DNA from 3 places in the Larkinella bombi genome. Region 1 is predicted to be linked to each of the others. Evidence: riboswitches for the same ligand, from Rfam matches in the RefSeq annotation. Region 1 holds a riboswitch; each other region holds the start of a gene.
The links. Region 1 has a riboswitch for S-adenosylmethionine ahead of L0Y31_RS03830 (M28 family metallopeptidase). Riboswitches for the same ligand answer to the same signal wherever they lie in the genome.
Positions count from the first base shown of each region.

Region 1 (7,647 bases):
GCCAGTTCGTCGGCAATTCGCAAATCCTCGTAGCGAATGACGGTGTCAGTTCCTTCGGGAAGGACCGCACCAGTCATCACTTCCAGGCAGGCGGTGGGGTCCGTCAGTTGCTGCCGTGGCTGGCCTGCGTACTGAATTCCCGCTATTCGAAACGTCCGGTTTCCGGCGGCGTAGTGTGCATATTGGATGGCAATTCCGTCCATCGTTACGCGGTCAAAGGGGGGCATGTCGCGGTCGGCAGAAAGCGGCTCACGCAGCATACGCCCGGCGGCCTGTTCCAGTGGAACTTCCTCCGCCGAAAGCGTTAGCAGATACTTTTGAATGGTGGAAGAAGCAGAATCAACTGTTTGCATAGCCCGTTTTTCTTGCAAAGGAATGAAAAGTAGCTTATGCGCGAACACCGTTTTACCAAGTTTTCTGAAACGAGACCGTCGCCCATATGTACAGGAATAGCTTTTTTACAGTTACTTTTTAAGATTTATTTTTCATATTACCAGAAAAAGCACTGTCTATAAACTCATTACAACCAGAAGCCGTTTTCTAATCTGTACCTTTTTTAAGTTTTATGATTGCCGGTTCTTCCGCTTCGACATCTTCTGATACAGTTCATGAATCAACGCTTTCAGCAACGCAAACTGGCTGGACGGGCGTACACTACGAAATTTTTGTTCGGGCCTTCTGCGACTCCAACGGAGACGGCATCGGCGACCTGAATGGAGTAACGTCAAAACTGGATTATTTGAAGGAATTGGGTATTTCAGCAATCTGGCTTATGCCCATCACGCTTTCGCCTTCTTACCATAAATACGACGTCGTTGATTACTATAGCATCGATCCGGAATATGGCACAATGGATGATTTCAAACGCCTGATTGCCGAAGCACACCGCCGGGACATGAAGGTGATCGTTGATTTTGTCATTAATCACACGAGTTCTGAGCATCCGTGGTTCCGGCAAGCCTGCCAGAGCCGCGAGAATCCGTATCACGATTGGTATGTCTGGATGAGTCAGCAAGAAATTGATGCTACCAACGTTGCAACGCGGGAAATTACCGCCGATTCGCAGGAGAAAAACCCGTGGCACGCCGTGGCGGGAGCGCCTTTTAAGGAAAAATACTACGCCCTCTTCTGGAAAGGCATGCCCGATCTGAACTACGATAACCCCGCCGTTCGGGAGGAGATTTACAAAGCCGGAAAATTCTGGCTGACAGAGGTAGGGGTGGATGGTTTTCGGCTGGACGCCGCCCGCCACATTTATCCCGAATGGGAAGAACCTAAGAACCATCAGTTCTGGGAAGAATTTGGCCGCGAGATGGAAGCCGTTAAACCCGGTGCCTATACGGTGGGCGAGGTTTGGACGCGTCCTGAGCGCATTGCGCCGTATTTCCGGGGACTGAAAGCCAACTTCAATTTTGATTTGTGCCTTGCTTTGTACGACGTTATTGCCTGCGAAGACGATACACAGAACGTTATTGATTTTCTACTGGAAGTGCGGGCGGCTTTTGGACAAGTCAACCCGCAATTTATTGACGCCATCATGCTATCCAACCACGACCAAATCCGTATTGGCAGCATTTTGAAAGGCAATCTGAATCACTTGAAAGTGGCGGCCTCGCTCCTGCTGACCCTTCCGGGCAATCCTTACCTGTATTACGGCGAAGAAATCGGCATGCAGGGCAAGAAACCCGACGAATACATTCGCGAGCCGTTTTTGTGGGATACCAAACGAAAAGACAAAAACCGTAGCCGCTGGACCAAAGCTAAGTACTCCACCGACAAGCGCGTTACGCCTCTGGCGTTGCAGCAACCAGATCCGGCTTCGCTTTACAACCACTACAAAAGGCTGATTCATTTCCGCAATGTCCACCCTGTTCTGAACGATAACCTGAGTGTGCTGGAAGCCAGCGATATTAAGCAGCCGGGTATTTTGGCTTTTGTTCGACGCTCCGGGGATCAGTCGGTGCTGGTCATCCATAATTTGACGGGTGAACGCAGCGAAGTCCTTCTATACCCTGATTCAACGGCCGTTAGCAAGCGCATTCGCTTCGATACTGTCGGTGACGCCGAGCTTCTCGAAAGCGGGAAATTGTGCCTTTCGGCCTACAGTTGCGTTGTGTTGGAGGATATTTTATAGCCTAATTAAGCCTGTCTTTTCGTTTATTTTCCGTTGCTACCGGATGCTTTGGCGGGGACTTGATGGCCAAACTTGGTACCAAAAAAATCGCCTGCATTCCAGCTTGGTCGGGAGGGAGCCTGGGCGGTTAAATAGCCAATCAAGAACTGAAGCTGGGCGTGTTTGGCCGCCGCTGTCCAGTCAAAGGGCTGATCCATATCGTCTTGCGGCGAATGATAAATGGTGCTTCGCCAGTCAAGGTTAATGCGCAGACCATCAAGTTGGGGATTTCCGGTTTGGGAGCCGCTTTTCACATAAATGGCCGGAATTCCCTGCCGAACGAAGCTAAAATGGTCACTGCGCATAAAAACCGTCTGTTCAGGAATGGGGTCCTTAGCCACCTGAACGCCCAGATGAGCCGCCGCAGCGGCCACTTCCTTCCCCAAACTGGAATGTTCGGCCCCGTAAGGCACAATATCCAGCAACGGATGGAAAAAGAAAGGCATATCCAGGCATAAATTAGCCACAATCTTTTCTTTAGGAACAGTCGGGTTACTGGCAAAATAATCGGAGCCTAAAAGCCCCATTTCTTCGCCCGTTACGCCCACAAACAAAATTGACCGTTTGGGCGCTTTAGGCAGTGAGGCATACAAGCGGGCCGCCTCCAGATTGATGGCCACACCCGACGCGTTGTCGTGCGCTCCGTTGTAAATAGAATCGCCCTTGACGGGCCGACCAATGCCCAGGTGATCCAGGTGCGACACATAGACGATGTATTCGTCTTTCAAGACCGGATCCGTTCCGGGTAGCAGACCAACCACATTATAACCCACAATGTCGTCTCCTGAATTAGTTTGCGTCCGCATGCGGGCCGAAATATTGAGCGGAAAAGCTTGCGGAGTGCCTCTTTGCGCCTTGGCGATTACTTCGAGAAAAGGATATTTTGTGCCTGAAAACAGGGAACGAGCCGTGGAATCGCCCAGAGCCGCAATGCCTTTTAATTCCGGGAAAACACGCTGGGGTTTGCCTTCCTGATCGACCCACCGGTAAATGCCCTGACGTCCCCGGTTAGCGGAAGCTTCCACACGCATCCGAAGATCACTCGGTAGGCTAAAGGAAATTACCCCAACAGCTCCGTGCGCAACGGCATTTTCCGGCTTGGAAGAGGTGTAATACGCACGCTGGTTGGACGGAAACGTAGTTGGCGCGCCGTTGAAATAAGCGACAATTTTGCCTTTAACGTCAATTTTCTGGTAGTCGTCGTAGCCCAGTTCGGGTGCTGTAATTCCATAACCAACAAAAACGACCGGTGCCGTTACTTCGCTGGTCTGATTTCCGTAAACCGGGCTGAGGGTGTAGTTCTTACCGTAAATCAGGGGTGTGTCTCCGTTTTTACCAACAAAAGCAAACGAACTCTTTTCTTCCTGCACCTGCCAGCGCCGCAACGGCACCTTCTGTAAATACGTTTTTCCTTCGCCGGCGGGTTGCAGACCAAGCGCTTCAAACTGAGCGATTACGTAGTTGGCCGCGAGCGTATATCCGCGCGTTCCCGGTTTACGTCCTTCCATCGCGTCGTCGGCTAGAAAACGCATGTGCGCCCGAATAGCTTCGGGTCGGACATTGGCTACAGCCTCCCGCGCTTCGGCAGGAATTGTAGAGGAATTACTGGTCTGAGCAATGGCAACTGACTGACCAAGAAAAAAGAGTGCAAGAGAGCTACTGAAAAGGCTAATTCTATTCACTACGGAGTAACTTTTTCCCTAAAATAGGCTATTGCCCGCTGATAGTCAACTACCTTTCAACGGGCAATAATCAAATTAAAACGGGTTATTAAGGCCGGTGAACTTTACAGCGGCTTAAAGGGGAGAGATGCCAGTCTTGGTCTGGATCGCAGCGTTGGTTCGTTGAACGCGTTTTCATGCTGGTTGTAAATTTATAGTTCCTATTAAATTAGTTAGGCAGGTTAGCACTGATTCCTTGGGAAAGTTGCTAAGGGTTCATCGAGCCTGTCTCTCCCCCTTTCGATATAAATCCACAACTACTTACTGGTAGCTAGTAATTGTAAGACGCTACAAATATAGGACGTCTATTTTTAATTACCAACTAATTCTATAAATTTTATAGGCTAAATAGTTTATTTATTTTTAACACATCTGAAACCCAGGTTATTACTACCGCTACTGGCCTCGCCTTTTCCACGGCTTCCTGCTTTATAGCGGGTGCAATATTGATCGGAACATAAAAAAGATCCTCCCTTCTGTACGTACTTTACCGCCCCTGGTTCATCCGGGTCATAGCTATTGGTGGGGCCTTTGGGATTTTTCGCGGGGCTATTCTGGTAATAGTCCGGGCGGTACAAATCCTGACACCATTCCCACACATTTCCATCCAGGTCATACAAACCGTACGGATTGGCTGGGAACGACTTGACGGGCGCTACCCCCGCAAACCCATCTTCTTTGGTATTCTGATCGGGAAAATTGCCCTGGTAAATATTAGCCACCCATTTTCCGGCGGGCTTCAGATTAGTTCCCCAATAATAAGTTTGGTTCCCTTTGTTGCCCTGGGCGGCAAACTCCCATTCTGCTTCGGTAGGCAGGCGCTTACCCGCCCACTTGGCATAGGCGGCGGCGTCTTCGTAGCAGACGTGTACCACAGGCAGGTTTTCGCGCCCTTCAAGGCTGCTTTTCGGTCCTTCGGGATGCTGCCAACTGGCTCCGGCAACGTACTTCCACCACAAAAGCGGATTCTCTAAAGACACGCGTTGACTGGGAGGCGTGAACACCGCCGACCCCGGCACCAGTTGCTCGGCGGGAACACCGGGGAAATCCGCCGGATTTAAGGGCCGCTCGGCTACCGTCACATAGCGGGTAGCGGCCACAAACCGGGCAAATTCGGCATTGGTGACCTCGTGTTTATCCATCCAGAAGCCATCGACAGTTACCGTATGCAAAGGCCGCGCATCCGGAAATTCGTCAGCGCCCATCTGAAAAGCGCCACCCGGAATCCAGACCATACCCTCCGTGTTCTGCTGGCCCGACTCACTTACCGAAGCGGCCTGCTGAATGGCGCTTGCCCGCGATGGCATTCCATTGGCTGCACAGAACGCTACGCTGTCTGCCTTGCTTACCTGCGCAGTCTCCTCCCCTTTTTGGTTTTCGGAATGGCATCCCGCGAGGCCAAAAAGGACCGTTCCACTAAGCCATATAGCCACTATGTAGTTGCATTTCATACCCAAAAGCCAACTCAAAATTTTGTACAATTACCTATATTCGTGTAACCTGAATTACGAAGTTATAAGCTTTCTGGCGGAATCAAATACTCAGGAAGGAAGCTACATACTTGGGGAAGTTTGTGGAAAAATTGCCACAAAAAAAGTCCTGCCGTCTTTTGAACAACAGGACTTTTAGAAGAAAAACGTATGCTTAGTTATCGTCTTTACCGTCTGGATCTACTTTATCCTCGGCTTTATCGAATGCATTTCCAATGTTTCTACCGGCTTTCTTAAAGCCACTTTTGATGTCTTGCCAAGCCGCAGCCGTCGCATTTTGGGCTTTATCGATATCGTTGCCAAGCTCTTTTCGCTCGTCTTCCAGTTTAGCAAGCTGCTCTTTACTTTCCGCTTTTGCTTCGCGGCCTTCGCGCTTGATTTTAGCCTGCATTTCGTCAATACGGGTATCCAGCTTCTCTTTCTGGACCTTCATTTTGGCTACTGCTTCGTCACGTTCCCGCTTGAAATCAGCGGCAGCTTCATCGCCGGCTGCTTCCATTTTATCACCAGCTTCGCGGGCTTCCTCGCGGGCATTGGCGGTAGCGTCTTTCGCATCCGCTTCAATGGCTTCACCGGTTTTTTCTAAAGCATCGTCTGTACGGGCATCATTTTTTCCATTATCGCAGGCAGTTAGTGATAACGAAGCGATCACCAGCACGGCACCCGTGTAAGAGCGTAGTTGTCGGAATATAAGCTGTACTTTTTTCATAGCGCTAAAAACAGTTAGTTAATTACAAAGGCTGTTAGCAAATGCCGTGCCGAACCATTTTTAGCAAATCCCAGCTCTTTCTTACAACCCTTTCCATTTGATCGCGCAGCCAACCGCTTTCGTGATGGTAGTTACAACGGGGCGGCCTGTCAGCAAACTATTCAGCGCCTCTTCCATGTACCGTCTTTTCACACTTCCTGCATCCTGTGGACTGTCATCCAGTGTTCCTATGTATTCCACGACAAATCGGTCGCCGGTCCGTTTCAGCAGGTAGGCGTGTGGCGTTCTGGTCGCGCCGAATGCTTTGGCCACTTCCTGCGTCTCATCGAGCAAATACGGAAACGAATAACCTTTGTCGGCAGCGCGCGCTTTCATGTTTTCGAATGAATCGTCTTCGTAGGCCGCCGGATCGTTGGGCTGAATAGCCACTACAGGAACGCCCTGCGGCGCATATTTCCGGTCCAGAGCGATGATGCGATCTTCGTATGCTTTGGCAAAGGGGCAATGATTCGACGTAAAAATTACAATGACCCCTTTACTGGTTCGGTAATCAGAGAGGGCAACTTGCTGTCCGTTGGTATTTTTCAACCGAAAATCAGCAACTACCTCGCCAATGGTGTAGGCGGCAGTCCGGCCTAACACTGGCGTCTCAACCTGCGTTGCTGACATCAACAACACGGCAAGAAGGCTGAAAACCCATTTTGTTTTCATGTATAGAATATGCTGATCTAAATGTAATATACGCATTATTTGGCATAAGTTGGTAAAGCAAAATCCATGCTATTAAGACCCGCAATTCCTAAAAACCCCTATGCCCGTTCGCTTAGTAGAGCGTATAATCCTGCCACGCAAGTTATTCATTAGATTAGTGAAAGGGCGATTAGATTAACCTTTTATATATATTTTTCATTTAAACAAAAAACCGCTATATTTGCACCTCATTTCCAAGAACATAGTTTTCTGTATCAACCATGTACGCAATAGTTGAGATAGCAGGTCAGCAATTTAAGGTAGAAAAGGGCCGTTACGTCTACACCCACCGGTTGGAAGGCGATGCGGACGCTGCACTTGTGTTCGACAAGGTATTACTTGTCGATAATGACGGTACGATTTCGGTTGGCGCTCCGACCGTCGAAGGCGCTTCTGTATCCGGTAAAATTCTGGAACACCTGAAAGGCGAAAAAGTAATCGTCTTCAAGAAAAAACGCCGGAAAGGCTACCGGAAGAAAAACGGTCACCGTCAGTACCTGACGAAAGTCCTGATCGAAGATATTACTCTATAAGTTTTGAGTTGAACCCGTTTCAGTCCCTGAAACGAATAGATCTTAGAACGAGAAACTAACAAAAAAATGGCACACAAGAAAGGTGTAGGTAGTTCCAAAAACGGCCGCGATTCGATGAGCAAACGCCTTGGCGTTAAGCTGTTTGGCGGCCAGAAAGCCATTGCCGGTAACATCATCGTTCGGCAGCGTGGCACAAAACATAACCCTGACAAAAACGTAGGCATCGGCAAAGACCATACGCTGTTCGCTCTCGTTGATGGTACGGTTAACT
Region 1 is NZ_CP090557.1:891,789-899,435, forward strand. Features, by position in the region: gene L0Y31_RS03820 (molybdopterin molybdotransferase MoeA) at 1-353, opposite strand, end outside; gene L0Y31_RS03825 (alpha-amylase family glycosyl hydrolase) at 566-2,134, shown strand; gene L0Y31_RS03830 (M28 family metallopeptidase) at 2,158-3,855, opposite strand; SAM riboswitch class I at 4,044-4,146, opposite strand; gene L0Y31_RS03835 (formylglycine-generating enzyme family protein) at 4,248-5,345, opposite strand; gene L0Y31_RS03840 (sll1863 family stress response protein) at 5,539-6,093, opposite strand; gene L0Y31_RS03845 (thioredoxin family protein) at 6,175-6,804, opposite strand; gene rplU (50S ribosomal protein L21) at 7,065-7,376, shown strand; gene rpmA (50S ribosomal protein L27) at 7,443-7,647, shown strand, end outside.

Region 2 (7,647 bases), 880 kb from region 1:
GTAATGTTATTTTCCTGGCAATAATTGTATAAAGTTTCGACGAGCAAAACTGTAGGGCTATACGCCAGAAAATCACCGTGATCAGCTCCCATAAAATGGTACAGAATGCCGGGGGCCACGCGAATACCTACGGAAGTTGCAGCCAGCCGATCTTGCTGCCAGACCGCGAATACGTGGCAGACGTCGGGAAAATCCTGGATGAGGCTCCCTAGTTTTTCTTCTGAAATGGTAAGGGGAATGCCCCGCCGCTCACGGGCTTGCCGAATAAATTCAAACAACTGATGAATGTCAGGTTGTTGCCAGATCGCTCCGTGAAATCCCGCCCGTTTACTTTTCCGAAGTGTATTGCGCTTGAAAGACGACAACGATTTCAGCAATGGCTGGCTGGTGACGGGAAGGTGATAATTGAGATCGTCGTAGCTGACGCAATAACCAGACGCCAGAAGTGCTTCGTGCAGGAGCTGCGCGTTTTTGGGCACGTAACAAAACGGATAAGAAAGCAGGCGAATCCCTTTCAACGAGTTGGCCCGGCAGAAGGAAATCATTGCCTGAATGAAATCCGTTAAGACCTTGGTGGGTAAATTGTCCCGAAATTCAATTCCACCGAACGAAGCCGCCGAAGGACTTATCGCCCAACCATTCCGTTCGTATAAAATTCCGTGTAGTTCTGCCAGTCCGGTATGCTGGTTGACAGCGGCAAAATAATGGAGTGGACAGTCCGGTTGATTAAGAAAATGACGGGGCTGAAAAAATAAAAAGTTTTTTTCTATAAATTTTGGAATCTGATCAGCTTGAGGATTAGTCAGTTGTATAATTTTGTGCATTAAATGACGAAAATATTCAGATCAGATGTGACCAAATTTTTTTGTGGGTGTCTAAACCGCACAAGAAACTTAGTAAATAGATAGAGAATATGCTAAAGGAAACCCCAGTAATATTATTTTACTGGGGTTTTTTATTGACTAATCGAAGAAGGATTATTTTTTTGACTGCTTCTTGAGCAAGCGATTATAGACAAGCTGGATAATCCCATCCCGCAATCCTAAGTCTGGAACAATGATGTTGGCGGCCCCCGCCCACTGCATTACCGAGATGTAAATATCAGACGCCGGGATAATCACATCAGCCCGGTCGGCATTCAGACGAAGCTTGTTGATCCGGTCATCCAGACTAAAGCCAGCGATGTAATTTTTCATCCGGATAATCTCGTCCAGCGTGGTGGTATTGTCGGAAAATTTAGTGACCAGATTAAAGATTTTGTTGATGTTTCCGCCGGTACCGACCGCCATGATTTTCTGGCTTTTATCAACATTTTCGTTAATCCAGCTTTCCATTTTTTGCCACGCGCCTTTGGTTTCTTTTCCTTCCAGGAGCCGTACTGAACCAATTTTAAAGGATTTAGAAGCAACTTTCTGGCGATTCAGGTATACGTTTAGTTCGGTGCTGCCACCGCCTACATCGATGTGCAGATACTGCCGCTCGTCCAGCGCCTGGACGACCACGTTGTTGATGATTTCCGCTTCTTTCTGGCCGTCAATAATGTGAATATCGATGCCGGTTGCTTGCTTGATGCGGGCGCTTACCTCGTGTCCGTTCTGGGATTCACGCATGGCCGACGTGGCGCAGGCCATGTAGTCTTCGACTTCGTGTAATTCCATCAAGAGCCGATAAACTTCCATCAGCTTGGTGGTTCGGGCTTCGCTCTCGGGAGTAAGTTTGCCAAATGTAAAAACATCATGCCCCAAACGCAGCGGGAAGCGGACATACTCGACGCGCTTAAAACTAATCACATCGTCGACGTGCAGAACGGTTGAAATCTGCAAACGGGCGGCGTTGGAGCCGATATCAATGGCTGCTAGTTTCAAAATAATGTAAACGAAAAAGTAAATGAAAACGGCCAAATATAGTGTTTTTGCGGTTGAACAGCCTAATAGGCCAACCGCATTCTTCGTAGCAATCCAAAAAATAAAGGTAAAGAATCGTCAGCCTTTCCCTCAAGCAATTGCTCGGTTTCTGAAGACAACATTTGAATAGCGCCACTTTGTTTGTACTTTTCCGGTAATTTATCAAGGCGCCCTAAGAATACCTGCTTTTTCCACCAATTTAAAATACAATGACCTCCAAATTAGTTACTAGCCTGCTGCGACTTGTTTTAATAAGCATGCTGGCAGTTTTGCTGTTTTTTCCCGAGCGACTCAAAATTTCATTTTCCTATCCATTTCATGGCCTGTTCGACAACGCCTACATCCGCTTCGCCAAAGGTGTTGTTTTATTTCTCTTCCTCTACGATTTACTGAGAATTTTTTACTACAACATTGTCAAGAATCCCAAAGCACCGAAATGGCTGATTAACGTGGCCACGCTGTTTGTGCCGCTGCTGGTGTTGCTGGTTTTTCTGGAGATGGTATTTATGACCATTTCGCAGAGCCACGAGGGAAACAGCACGCTGGCCTCAAAAATCTGGTTTGAACGCTATTGGAGCCCGGTTAATGAAAAAGGATACCGGGATGAAGACCATGCCGATTCGCTGGGAAAAACAAAAGTAATGGTCATTGGGGACTCCTTTGCGGCGGGCCACGGAATCAAGAATGTAGAGGATCGCTTTTCCAATGTCCTGGCCCAAAAGCTGGGGGATAAGTACGAAGTCTATAATTTAGGGGTTTCGGGATCAGATACGCGGGATGAATACGAACGCTTTGAAAAATACGGCGTTAAGCCCGATTGGATGGTGTTGCAGTACTTTCCGAATGATATTGAGAAAGCCGCCCGGGACGGAGGCGTTGTCCCCCAGGGCTTTGAGCCTTACTCCGATGTTCCTGGCCCGACCCGGCCTTTATTTGCCCGCTCTTATCTCCTGAACTACATTTACTGGCAACTGCCGCACGGAAACTTCGCGCCTTATCAGGATTACGCCAAACGTGTTTACACCGACACAACGATTCTGAACAGCCACATCCGCGATCTGAGTCGTTTTGTGGATTATAGCAAGAAAAATAACGTTCGTCTGTTCGTGGTTATCTTTCCGTTCTCGCACAATTTCGAGAAAACCAAAATGTATACCCAGCCTGTAGAAACCTATTTTGCGCAGCAGCAGGTACCCATTCTGGAAGTGAGCAGTGTTACCAAAGACCTGGATCCTAAAGATCGGATTGTGGGCCGTAACGACGCGCACGCCAGCCCCCTTGTCAACCAGCGGGTAGGCGACGCACTTTATAAAATGCTTTCGGCCAATGCGACCGCTAAAGCAGATACAATGCGCTAGAAACGAGTTTGTTATTTTAATCAGGGAGGTTTGTTCTGTCCGAAATAATCATTTTGGCAAAACAAGCCTCTTTGTGTATTTTTGCAACAGCTTATCAAGAAAGACGGAGGGATCGGACCCAACGATGTCTTGGCAACCCCTTTTTAGAACGGTGCCACATTCCACCCCGCTCCGCTGGCGGGGAGAGATAAGAGAAATGTCGATCGCTGCGGCGAACTGCCAACTTCCTCTTCTGACGATAAGCCCTTGTCTGTTTTTTGATTGATCATCAACTGTTTAGGTGGGCTTAAAACTATAATTACACTTGGAAAAGATAAAAGACCTTCTGGAGCGTCGGATTCTCATTCTCGACGGAGCAATGGGGACAATGATTCAACGCTATAAACTCGAAGAAGAGGATTACCGGGGGGAACGTTTTCAGAACTGGCCGCATGACGTGAAGGGAAACAACGACTTGCTGTCCATTACCCAACCGCATATTATTCAGGAGATTCATCGGCAATACTTAGCAGCGGGATCGGATATTCTGGAAACCAACACCTTCAGCAGTACATCCATCGCGATGGCCGACTACCACATGGAGGATTTGGCGTATGAGTTGAATTACGAATCGGCGCGGATTGCTAAAGAAACGACCGTGGAGTTCACGCGGCAAAATCCCGCCAAGCCCCGCTTCGTAGCCGGGGCTATGGGACCCACCAACCGCACGGCTTCGCTTTCGCCGGATGTGAACAATCCAGGTTACCGCGCCATCACGTTTGATCAACTGGTGGATTCGTACTACGAGCAGGTGCGGGGACTGGTCGAAGGCGGTTCGGACCTGTTGCTGGTCGAAACGATTTTCGATACGCTCAACGCCAAAGCCGCGCTGTTTGCCATTGACAAATATTTTGTAGACACCAGGCGGGAACCATTGCCTATCATGGTTTCCGGGACGATTACCGATGCGTCGGGTCGGACTTTGTCGGGACAGACGACGGAGGCCTTTTTGTATTCCGTTTCTCATTTGCCGCTCCTGAGTGTGGGGCTAAACTGTGCGCTGGGGGCCGAGCTGATGCGCCCCTACGTGCAGACGCTGGCCAAAGAGTCGCCGTTCTTTACATCGGCCTATCCCAACGCGGGTTTGCCGAATGAGTTTGGCGAGTACGACGAAACGCCGGAGAGCATGGCCGCTCAGATTGAGGACTTTATCAAAGAAGGCTTTGTCAATATTGTCGGGGGATGCTGCGGATCGACGCCGGATCACATCCAGGCCATCGCCCAGGTAGCGGCCAACTACCAGCCCCGCCCTAAGCCACAGCCGGAACCTTACCAGAAACTGTCGGGTCTGGAACCTCTGAAAATTACAGAAACCACCAATTTCGTCAACATCGGGGAGCGGACCAACGTAACCGGTTCGAAAGCCTTTGCCCGACTGATTAAATCCGGTGATTACGATGCTGCTTTGTCGGTCGCCCGGCAACAGGTGGAGAACGGGGCGCAGGTCATCGATATTAACATGGACGAAGGAATGCTGGATTCGGTGGAAGCCATGACCACCTTCCTGAACCTGATTGCGGCTGAACCGGATATTGCCCGGGTGCCCATCATGATCGACTCTTCGAAGTGGGAGGTGATCGAGGCCGGTTTGAAATGCGTCCAGGGCAAAGCCATCGTCAACTCTATTTCGCTCAAAGAAGGCGAAGAAGCGTTTATTCAACGGGCTAAGCTGGTTAATCGATACGGGGCGGCGGTTGTAGTAATGGCTTTTGACGAACAAGGTCAGGCCGATAACTACGAGCGTCGGATTGAAATTTGTGAGCGGGCTTACCGAATTATGGTCGATCAGGTTGGCTTTGCCCCTCAGGACATTATTTTCGACCCGAACATCCTGACGGTTGCGACGGGGATCGAAGAACATAACAATTACGCGGTTGATTTTATCAACGCTACGCGCTGGATCAAGGAAAACCTGCCGTTAGCGAAAGTGTCGGGTGGGGTGTCTAATATCTCGTTCTCGTTCCGGGGCAATGAGGTGGTCCGCGAAGCCATGCACTCGGCTTTTCTCTACCACGCCATCAAAGCGGGTTTGGACATGGGCATCGTCAACGCCGGACAATTGGGCGTGTACGACGAAATTCCGAAAGATCTACTCGAACGCTGCGAAGACGTGCTGCTAAATCGTCGCCAGGATGCGACGGAGCGACTGGTTGAGTTTGCCGAAACCGTGAAGGCGAAAGGCAAAGAAATCGTTCAGGATGAAAGCTGGCGGCTGGAACCGGTCGGTTTACGGTTGAAACACGCCCTGGTGAAAGGCATTACCGACTACATCGACCAGGATGTAGAGGAGGCACGTCAGCAATTCGACCGTCCTTTGCAGGTCATTGAAGGCCCGTTGATGGATGGCATGAACGTCGTTGGCGATCTGTTTGGCGAAGGAAAAATGTTTCTGCCGCAGGTCGTGAAATCGGCGCGGGTGATGAAAAAAGCGGTGGCTTACTTGCTTCCCTACATCGAAGCGGAGAAATCGGAGGGGGCCAGAGCCGTTGGGAAAATCCTGATGGCCACCGTGAAAGGCGATGTGCATGATATTGGAAAAAACATTGTGGGCGTTGTCCTGGGCTGTAACAACTACGAAATCATCGATTTAGGGGTGATGGTGCCGACCCAGAAAATCCTGGAAGAGGCCAAGAAACACAATGTCGATATCATCGGCTTGAGTGGCTTGATTACGCCGTCACTGGATGAAATGGTCGGCGTAGCCAAAGAAATGGAGCGGCAGGGCTTCAAGGTGCCGTTGCTGATTGGCGGGGCAACAACGTCCCGGATTCATACCGCCGTAAAAATTGATCCGCATTATTCGGGACCGGTCATTCACGTGCTGGATGCCAGCCGAAGCGTGCCGGTTGCCGGGCGTTTGACGAGTGAAGCCTCTGAAACGCGCGATCTGATTTTCCAGGAAATTAAAGCCGAGTACGTCAAACTACGCGCCGATCATGCCAAGCGGCAAAAAGATAAAACAACGCTGACGATTGAAAAAGCGCGCGCCAACCGCGTAGCGATCAACTGGGCAGATTTTGAACCAACCAAACCCACTTTCCTGGGTAATCGGTACTTTGACGATTATTCGCTGGCCGACATTGCCAAATACATTGACTGGACTCCGTTTTTCCAGACCTGGCAGCTGCACGGAAAATACCCGAAGATTTTCGAGGATGCCGTGGTAGGAAACGAAGCGAAGAAGCTGTTCGACGATGCGCAGCAGCTTTTGCAGGAAATCATCGATAAAAAGCTCCTGAAAGCCAAGGCAGTGGTTGGGTTCTTTCCCGCTAACTCAACGGAGGACGACGTTTTATTGCATGATTTTGAGGAAGTTGTTAGGCAGATTCCTTGTGAGCGGCACGGGTCGCATACGCATCTGGAATATAAACTGAGCCGCCAGCAAGCGAACGTCAACGGGCAGGGGAAGCTGGATTTAGGGCAGGCCGGGGAGTTAGTATACGACACCAAAGCCGTTTTACACTTTATCCGTCAGCAAAACCAGAAAGCACCGGGGTTGCCTAACTTCTGCCTGTCCGATTTTATTGCGCCTTTGGAAAGTGGGCGGGAAGACTACATCGGTGGCTTTGCCGTTACGGCTGGTATTGGCATCGAAACCTTACTGGAGCAGTATGAGCGTGACCACGACGATTACAACAGCATCATGGTGAAGGCCCTGGCCGACCGGCTGGCCGAAGCTTTTGCGGAGCTGATGCATGAGCGGGTTCGGAAGGAATTTTGGCCCTATGCAACCAATGAGCAACTCTCCAACGAACAGCTGATTAAAGAAGATTACCAAGGAATCCGTCCCGCTCCCGGCTATCCGGCCTGCCCGGATCATACGGAAAAAGCGACGCTTTTTGATTTGCTGGACGCGGGTAAAATCGACATCAAGCTAACCGAAAGTTTTGCCATGTATCCGGCTTCGTCGGTGAGTGGGTTTTACTTTTCGCACCCTGAATCGAAGTATTTTGCTACCGGCAAGATCAATAAAGACCAGGTACATGACTATGCGCAACGGAAAAACATGAGCGTGGAGGATGTGGAACGCTGGTTGGCTCCCGTTTTAAGTTACGACGCCTGAAAATAACTGTCCTAGAGGTGGTTAACACCTCTAGGACAGCTTCTAAAATTGACTATTTCCTAGAAATAATCACGTTCCATAAATAGATGAACAAGTATTTGACTTAAGGGGCTATTTCCCGTAAGTTCCAGACACTTACCTCAAAAGCTATTTATGTGAAAACCTCTATCGCGATTGTTGATGATCATCGGCTATTTGCCTACAGTTTGTCGGATCTGGTGCAAAAATTCGATAATTACGAAGTCACTATTGTAGCTGAACACGGGCGGGACCTGCTAAAATA
Region 2 is NZ_CP090557.1:13,451-21,097, reverse strand. Features, by position in the region: gene L0Y31_RS00100 (GNAT family N-acetyltransferase) at 1-824, opposite strand, end outside; gene L0Y31_RS00095 (Ppx/GppA phosphatase family protein) at 978-1,865, opposite strand; gene L0Y31_RS00090 (SGNH/GDSL hydrolase family protein) at 2,162-3,262, shown strand; SAM riboswitch class I at 3,351-3,456, shown strand; gene metH (methionine synthase) at 3,567-7,364, shown strand; gene L0Y31_RS00080 (response regulator transcription factor) at 7,520-7,647, shown strand, end outside.
Region 2: it holds a riboswitch for S-adenosylmethionine, as region 1 does, so the genes downstream of both, metH (methionine synthase) here and L0Y31_RS03830 (M28 family metallopeptidase) in region 1, are expected to answer to the same signal.

Region 3 (7,647 bases), 350 kb from region 1:
TAACGGGTTTGCAAACCATTGTGAGTCGCAATCTAAACATCACGGAAGGGGCGGCCATCGTAACGGTAGGAGCCATTCACGGGGGCATTCGACAAAATATTATCCCGGAAGAAACCAGCATGATTGGCACCATTCGCACCTTTAGTCCAGAGGCTCAGAAACTGGTTCACCGTCGGATTGATGAGATATCGACAAACATTGCGGAAAGCGCGGGGGCCAAAGCCGACGTGAAAATTGACGTTATGTATCCCGTGACTTACAACGATCCACCGCTCACCGAAAAGATGGTTCCGACCCTGGAGACCCTGGCTGGCAAGAACAAGGTAGTGATTACACCAGCGCAGACGGGGGCGGAGGATTTCTCCTTTTATCAGCAGAAAGTACCCGGATTTTTCTTTTTCCTGGGCGGCATGGCCAAAGGAAAAACACCGCAGGAGGTAGGCTCACACCACACGCCGGATTTTTACATTGATGAAGGAGGCTTCACCCTCGGGGTAAAAGCCCTGTGCCACCTGACGCTGGACTATATGGAACAGTGGAAAGGAGCAACGGCCAGCGCGAAAGCAAAGAAATAAAAAGAAAGATCGGCGAAGAAAGTGTCTCCTCGCCGATCTTTTACGATCAAAACAGCAATGTTGCAGGGCTGTTTGAATCAACCGGGACGCTCAATGTTGCCAGCCGTCCGACGGGCATGGCTACGTTGCGGGGAACGTGCCCCACCGGAAAGTCAAAGCAGACCGGGTAAGTATAATCGGCAACGTGTTCAGCGATGATTTCATACGCCGTTTTGCCAAAAGGAGCCGTTTCATTGACGCGCATTTCTGAAAACTGACCAACCACCAGACCCGCTAAATTGGCCAGTCGTCCGCTCCGGCGCAGTTGCAACAGCATTCGGTCCAGCGAAAAATAACTTTCATCAATGTCTTCAATAAAAAGAATCTTGCCTGTATAATCTGGATCAGAAGGAGTACAGAGCATATTGGTCAGCAACGACAGATTGCCGCCTACTAACTGCCCTTGCGCTTCACTGGGGCGGTTTAAGGCATTTGCCGGAGCTGCATAAGGGGCGATTGTCTCGCCAAATAAAAGCTGTCGCAAGCTTTCCACCGCATCAGCCGAATCATCTTGGTCAAATAGCCGAGGCATCGTTGCATGGAGACTCTGAATGCCCAATGTATGAATGTGGCAGTGCAGGGCGGTAATGTCACTAAAACCAACAACCCATTTAGGCGACTGTCGGAAGTTGGTGAAATTCAGCCCATCTAGCAGCCGATAACTGCCATAACCACCCCGAACCGAAAATATAGCGCTGATTGTAGGGTCGTCAAGTAGCTGTTGTAAGTCCAACAGGCGCGTAGCATCATCCCCGGCAAATTGAAAATGACTGCTCGTTAACGTACGTCCTTCAACTACTTCCAAACCCCAGTCGTCGCGCAAAATGCGGAAAGCAGGTTGGAGCGTTGCGTAATCCAGGCGGCTGGCCATAGCTACTAAACCAATTTTTGAGCCGGGGGTGAGGAAGGGGGGCGAAATCATTAATGAATAAACGGCGAACCGCCAGAACGATGAATAACAGGAAAGCGCGTTGCTGCATTCGTGGAGGAAAAATGCATTTTATCCGTCAGATAAAAATCACGTCCTCAATGACATCGGTGCCCATCTCTTTGTTAATCAGCTGAATCATTTTTTGCTTGGCAATGACCAACTCGCTCCGTAGGGGGGCCGACGAGATTTCGATGTGTAGAATACGATTTTTAACGTAAAGACGGTTTGTGCGGGAGGCGATTGCCTTACCCATCATTTTTTCCCAGAATGCTTCGAGGTACGTTTCGTCGAAACGGGTTTGCAACTGATACGATTTTAGCATCTGCCCAATAGCATCTTTCAGCGAGGTAACCCCCGGCCGACGGAATACTTTATCTTTATCGTAGTGATAGAATTGGGACATGATTGGAATTGACTTAACACAAAAGTAATATACCATTTCGGCTTGATCGATAACTAGTAACAGGATTTTTTTCGGTCGCATCATTCTGCCGGGTAGGTGTTAGGGGTTTGTACCTAATAGGCGATTATGCTAAAAAGAGGCGAAAGTGATTGCACATACAGGCTTTCTTGCTTATAATTGCGCTATCAATTCCTCGATAAGGTTGGCTTTCGTCAATCTGTTCCACTTCTGCTGGTTCACCGGCTAGCTGTTTCGGCGGCTCAACGGTTCGATGGATTTATACAGAAAGAGGGGAGAGACCGGGCTCTGTAAACCTCTGGCAACCTGCTGCGTAGCAAGGTGCTAATTCCCGCCTAAGTTATCGCCTCGGCGATCCTGTAGGAAATATAAATCGCTAAAATCATGAATCTATTTCGATGTTGTATGCCCTCGGTGGGCAACTGAATCTTCTCACACGCGGCAACGAAGAACCGAAGCGGTTCCGTATGCACTGCTGTGCCTAACGGCACAGTAAATTCCTATCCCATATTAATTGCTCATTGCCGTGCGGCAATTGGGCAGCCACTCAAATTTTAGCAAAGAAATGGCAGATCAACCATTGCATTTTGAAACCCTGCAACTTCACGCCGGGCAGGAAGTAGACGGTACGACTAATTCACGGGCTGTGCCTATCTACCAAACGACGTCGTACGTATTTAATGACTCAGCGCACGGAGCTGATCTGTTTGCGCTGCGGGCGTTCGGAAATATCTATACCCGCATCATGAACCCCACTACCGACGTTTTTGAAAAGCGGGTGGCGGCTTTGGAGGGGGGCGTAGCTGCCCTGGCGGTGGCTTCCGGGCAGGCAGCCCAGTTTATTGCGCTGAACAACATCCTGAATGCCGGGGATAATTTCGTGACGACTTCCTACTTATACGGCGGAACATACAATCAGTTTAAAGTATCTTTCAAGCGGTTGGGCATTGACGTTCGCTTTGCCGAAGGCGATAACGTTGCCAGCTTTGAACGCCTGATTGACGAAAATACGAAAGCACTATACCTGGAAACCATCGGGAATCCCGGCTTTAATATCCCCGATTTTGAGGCGTTTGCGGCCTTGGCGCAGAAGCATGACATTCCCCTGATTGTTGACAATACGTTTGGCGCGGGCGGCTATTTGTTCCGTCCCATCGAACACGGAGCGGCAGTTGTGGTTGAGTCAGCTACAAAATGGATTGGCGGCCACGGCACAAGCATTGGCGGCGTAATTGTCGATAGTGGAAAATACAACTGGGGCAATGGCAAGTACCCGCAGTTTAGCGAGCCATCACCGGGTTATCATGGCTTGGTGTTTAGCGATGTTTTTGGAGTGAATGGTCCATTCGGGAATATTCAATTTATCATTCGCGCCCGCGTGGAGGGCCTGCGGGATTGGGGTCCGTCCATTAGCCCGTTTAACTCTTTCCTGCTGATTCAAGGACTGGAAACGTTGTCTTTGCGGGTAGATCGTACCGTGCAGAACGCGCTGGCGCTGGCCCAATGGCTGGAAAAACACGAACAGGTCGAAGCGGTTAATTACCCAGGTCTGGAAAGTAGTGCTTACCATGAACTAGCCAAGAAATACCTGAAAAGAGGCTTTGGCGGTGTGTTTACATTTAAAGTGAAAGGAGGCCGCGAAGCTGCTGATACGTTCGTAAACAGCCTGAAGCTAATCAGCCACCTGGCCAATGTCGGCGATTCGAAAACGCTCATCATTCATCCGGCTTCAACTACCCACCAGCAGCTATCCGAGCATGAGCAGGCATCGGCAGGTGTTGCCGCAGGCGTATTGCGAATCTCGGCTGGTATTGAGCACATTGATGACATTATAGCCGATCTTGAGCAGGCTTTTGCCCAAGTATCTGCGCCTGTGTTGAACTAATCTACTTGTCCCGCAACGCCGACGGGCGCTGCGGGACATGATTCTATGGAGACTAAATTTTTCGACTACAAATTTTCTTATCCGCTGGAATCCGGTGACGAACTTCCGGGCTTTCGGCTGGCTTATACAACACGTGGTACGCTCAATGAGAGCCGTTCCAATGTCGTTTGGATCTGTCACGCCCTAACCGGCAGTGCTGACCCCGGCGATTGGTGGGATGGCATGGTTGGTCCAGGAAAATATTTTGACCCGGAAAACCAGTTTATCATTTGTGCCAACGTGCTCAGTTCCTGTTACGGGTCAACCGGACCGTTGTCCATTAATCCGCGAACGAACAAACCATTTTACCATGATTTCCCGCTTGTGACAGTGCGTGACATGGCCGGGGCGCTGGATTTATTGCGGCAGGAATTAGGCATCGAACACATCCATACCTGTGTAGGAGGTTCACTTGGAGGCCAGCAAGCGGTAGAATGGGCCATTCAGCAGCCGAGTATTATTGAAAATTTAGTTTTGATTGCGGCAAATGCCGTTCATTCACCTTGGGGAATTGCCTTTAACGAGTCCCAACGCATGGCGCTGGCTGCGGATCCCAGCTGGCAGGAAAGTCGGGACGATGCAGGTATAACAGGCTTAAAGGCGGCGCGTTCCATTGCGTTGCTCTCTTACAGAAACTACGATACTTACGGCTTTACGCAGGCACTGGATCATAACGAACAATTAGATAACTACAAAGCATCCAGCTACCAGCAATACCAGGGTGAGAAATTGGTGAAACGGTTTAATGCTTATACCTACTGGCATTTAACGAAAGCCATGGACTCGCACAATGTCGGGCGAAACCGGGGCAGCATCATCAATGCGCTCTTGCGGATCAAGGCTCGAACGCTGGTGGTGGGCATTCGTTCAGATATTTTATTTCCACCCGCCGAGCAACAGTTTCTGGCGCGGCACATTCCCGATGCGCGTTACGAAGAAATTGACTCCCTATACGGCCACGATGGGTTCTTGATCGAGGCGAAGCCCCTGACGCAAATCATCCGGCGGTGGATGCAGGAAGGCAAGCGTGAAGAGGCGAAGGTGGAAGCGTAATTAAAACAAACGCTCGCCACCAATCCAGGTCTGAGATATTTTAACCTGTCGCAATTGCGGAGCCGGTATTTTCATGATGTCCTTGGGCAAAACCACAAAATCGGCTTGTTTGCCCGCTTCGATGGAACCACGTAGGTGCTCTTCAAAACAGGCAAAGGCCGCCCAGCGCGTCATGGCTTTCAGGGCCGATTCCCGATCAACGGCATTTTCCATCTGGTAGCCGCCCTGCGGATAGCCTTTTTCGTCCACCCGGGCAACGGCAGCGTGAAAGCCATAAAGCGGATTGACGGCTTCGACGGGAAAATCGCTACCAAAGGCAATCAGGTTGTTCTGCTTCATCAAATCCTTGAAGGCGTAAGCTCCTTTTACGCGGTTGGGGCCGAGGCGATCGGCGGCCCAGTACATGTCGGAGGTAGCGTGGGTAGGCTGAACCGAGGGAATAACCGAATACCGATTGAACTTCCAGAAATCATCCGGCGAGACAACCTGGGCGTGTTCAATGCGCCAGCGACGCTGGTTTGGCGCTTTTAGCAGCTTGCCGTATAAATCCAGAATCAGGTGATTGGAAGAATCGCCGATGCAGTGGGTATTAGCCTGAAAATCGCTTTTACTGATCAGCGTAAGTACGCGCTCAAGTTCCTGAGGATTCAGTAGCAGAAAACCACCGGTTTCGGGGCGGTCACTGTAGGGCTGGCGGAGACAGGCCCCGCGCGACCCCAAAGCGCCATCGGCGTAGACTTTGAAGGCCCGAACCGTTAAGCGATCGGTTTGAAAAGGCCCTTTCTTGAGGTAATAATCCAGATTGGATTCACCCAGGCTAATCATGACATAATCCCGAATTTTCAGCTTTCCTTCTTTCTGGATTTTTTCGATAAGTTCAATATCCGGGCGGTCGAGGCCCGCATCAGAAACACTCGTTAAGCCGAGTGAAACACATACTTTCTGTGCCGCCAACAACATGCGTTCCTTGTCTTTCGCATCGGGCTGCGGAATAACGCGCTTGACCATTTGCATGGCATTATCAACCAAAACCCCCGACGGTTCGCCATCTTTCAGAACGATTTCACCACCGGCTATTTTGGTGCCTGCCGTGATTCGGGCTAGGCGGAGGGCCTTGGAATTGACCAGCAGAGCATGGCCATCCACGCGCATTAGTGCAACAGGAACATTTGGAAAAGCGGCGTCTAATTTTTCTTTGCTCGGAAAACGTTTGTCTGTCCAGTCATTCTGGTCCCAGCCCCGACCAACAAGCCAGATGGCATCTGAATGCTTTTGGTGGTACGTTTTCAGCCGGTCAATTACCTCTTCGAACGAGTTTGTGCCAACCAGGTCAGCCTGGTCAAGGACCTGACCGAGGCCAAAGAAATGGGAATGAGGGTCGTAAAAGCCGGGATAAACCGGTTTGCCGCTCAAATCAGCCACGATATCGGCTTCGTACTGCTCTAAAATAGCCTTGTCCGTTCCAACGGCGAGGAATTTTCCGTCTTTCACCGCGAATGCCTGTGCGGTCGTAAAGGCCGAATCAACAGTATATACCGTGGCGTTATGGACAATAAGGTCAGCCTTTTTTTTAGTCGAACAAGCTTGGAGAAGAAAGAGGAGCAATAAGCCGAAAGCTGCTTTTTTCATTAGAATTTAAGATAAGCGGCTAAATATAGAAGAATTAAGGTTTAAAATGACAAGCAAAATTTGGCAGATGGATTAGAATGTTAGAATATATTCTAATTTTGATGGGTTAAACGTAACGCCTACTCAGAATGCGCTCTTTAGTTAGTATACTTTTCATTTGTTCTTTCTTAACAGCCCACTCTCAAATTATAAAATCGCCTGCGCAACGTGCTAAATTGGAGGACCGTATCGTACAGGTAGGTGATCCAATCAACTTGCAGGAGGCTATCTCGCTGGCATTGGAGCGAAACTATCAGATTCGCATTGCTAAATCGCAGGAACAGATTAGCCGAAATGACTTTCGGTTTGCTTTTGGCGCTTTTCTGCCTTCGATCAATGGGACATTCAACAACAACAACTCCGTTCAAAACCTGCGACAGGATTTTTTGGACAACATTCGGCCTCGGCAGGAGATTTACGGTGCGCTTAACCGGAGTTCAACCGTTGGCCTGTCGCTTAACTGGAACCTCTTCAATGGCTTTGGTGTCTTTTACAGCTACGACCGCCTATCGGAATTAGTCAAAATCAGCGAGCTAAATACGCGGGCAAACATCGAATTGACAGTAGCCGACGTAGCAACTGCTTACTATGATGTTATTCGCCAATTGCAGCAGCTTCTTTCGTTGCGCCAGGCACTTGATATTTCGCGGGAACGCCTGGACCTGGCCCGTGGCAATTACGAAGTAGGAGCGCGATCGAGAGTGGATTTTCTGACGGCGCAGGTGGATTACAACACCGATAGTTCGGCTATGGTATCGCAGGAGCAGAACGTGCGAAATGCTAAAGTTTTTCTGAATACCTTGCTGGTGCGCGATCCGGCTACGGAGTTTGTCGTGCAGGATACGATTATTGTACGGACAGATCTAGCCATCGATCGTTTACGCGAAGCAGCAAACACCAATAATCCGCAGTTGGTAACGGCCACCTTAAACCGGCGTGTAGCCGATCTAAATACCCAATTGACGAGAGCCGCTCAATTGCCCGTGGTCAATCTGGTGTCTGGTTATAACTTTACGGCTATTGACAATCAGGGTGG
Region 3 is NZ_CP090557.1:538,461-546,107, reverse strand. Features, by position in the region: gene L0Y31_RS02505 (amidohydrolase) at 1-575, shown strand, start outside; gene L0Y31_RS02500 (S66 peptidase family protein) at 622-1,536, opposite strand; gene L0Y31_RS02495 (DciA family protein) at 1,622-1,948, opposite strand; SAM riboswitch class I at 2,223-2,341, shown strand; gene L0Y31_RS02490 (O-acetylhomoserine aminocarboxypropyltransferase/cysteine synthase family protein) at 2,532-3,851, shown strand; gene L0Y31_RS02485 (homoserine O-acetyltransferase family protein) at 3,897-4,943, shown strand; gene L0Y31_RS02480 (amidohydrolase) at 4,944-6,572, opposite strand; gene L0Y31_RS02475 (TolC family protein) at 6,788-7,647, shown strand, end outside.
Region 3: it holds a riboswitch for S-adenosylmethionine, as region 1 does, so the genes downstream of both, L0Y31_RS02490 (O-acetylhomoserine aminocarboxypropyltransferase/cysteine synthase family protein) here and L0Y31_RS03830 (M28 family metallopeptidase) in region 1, are expected to answer to the same signal.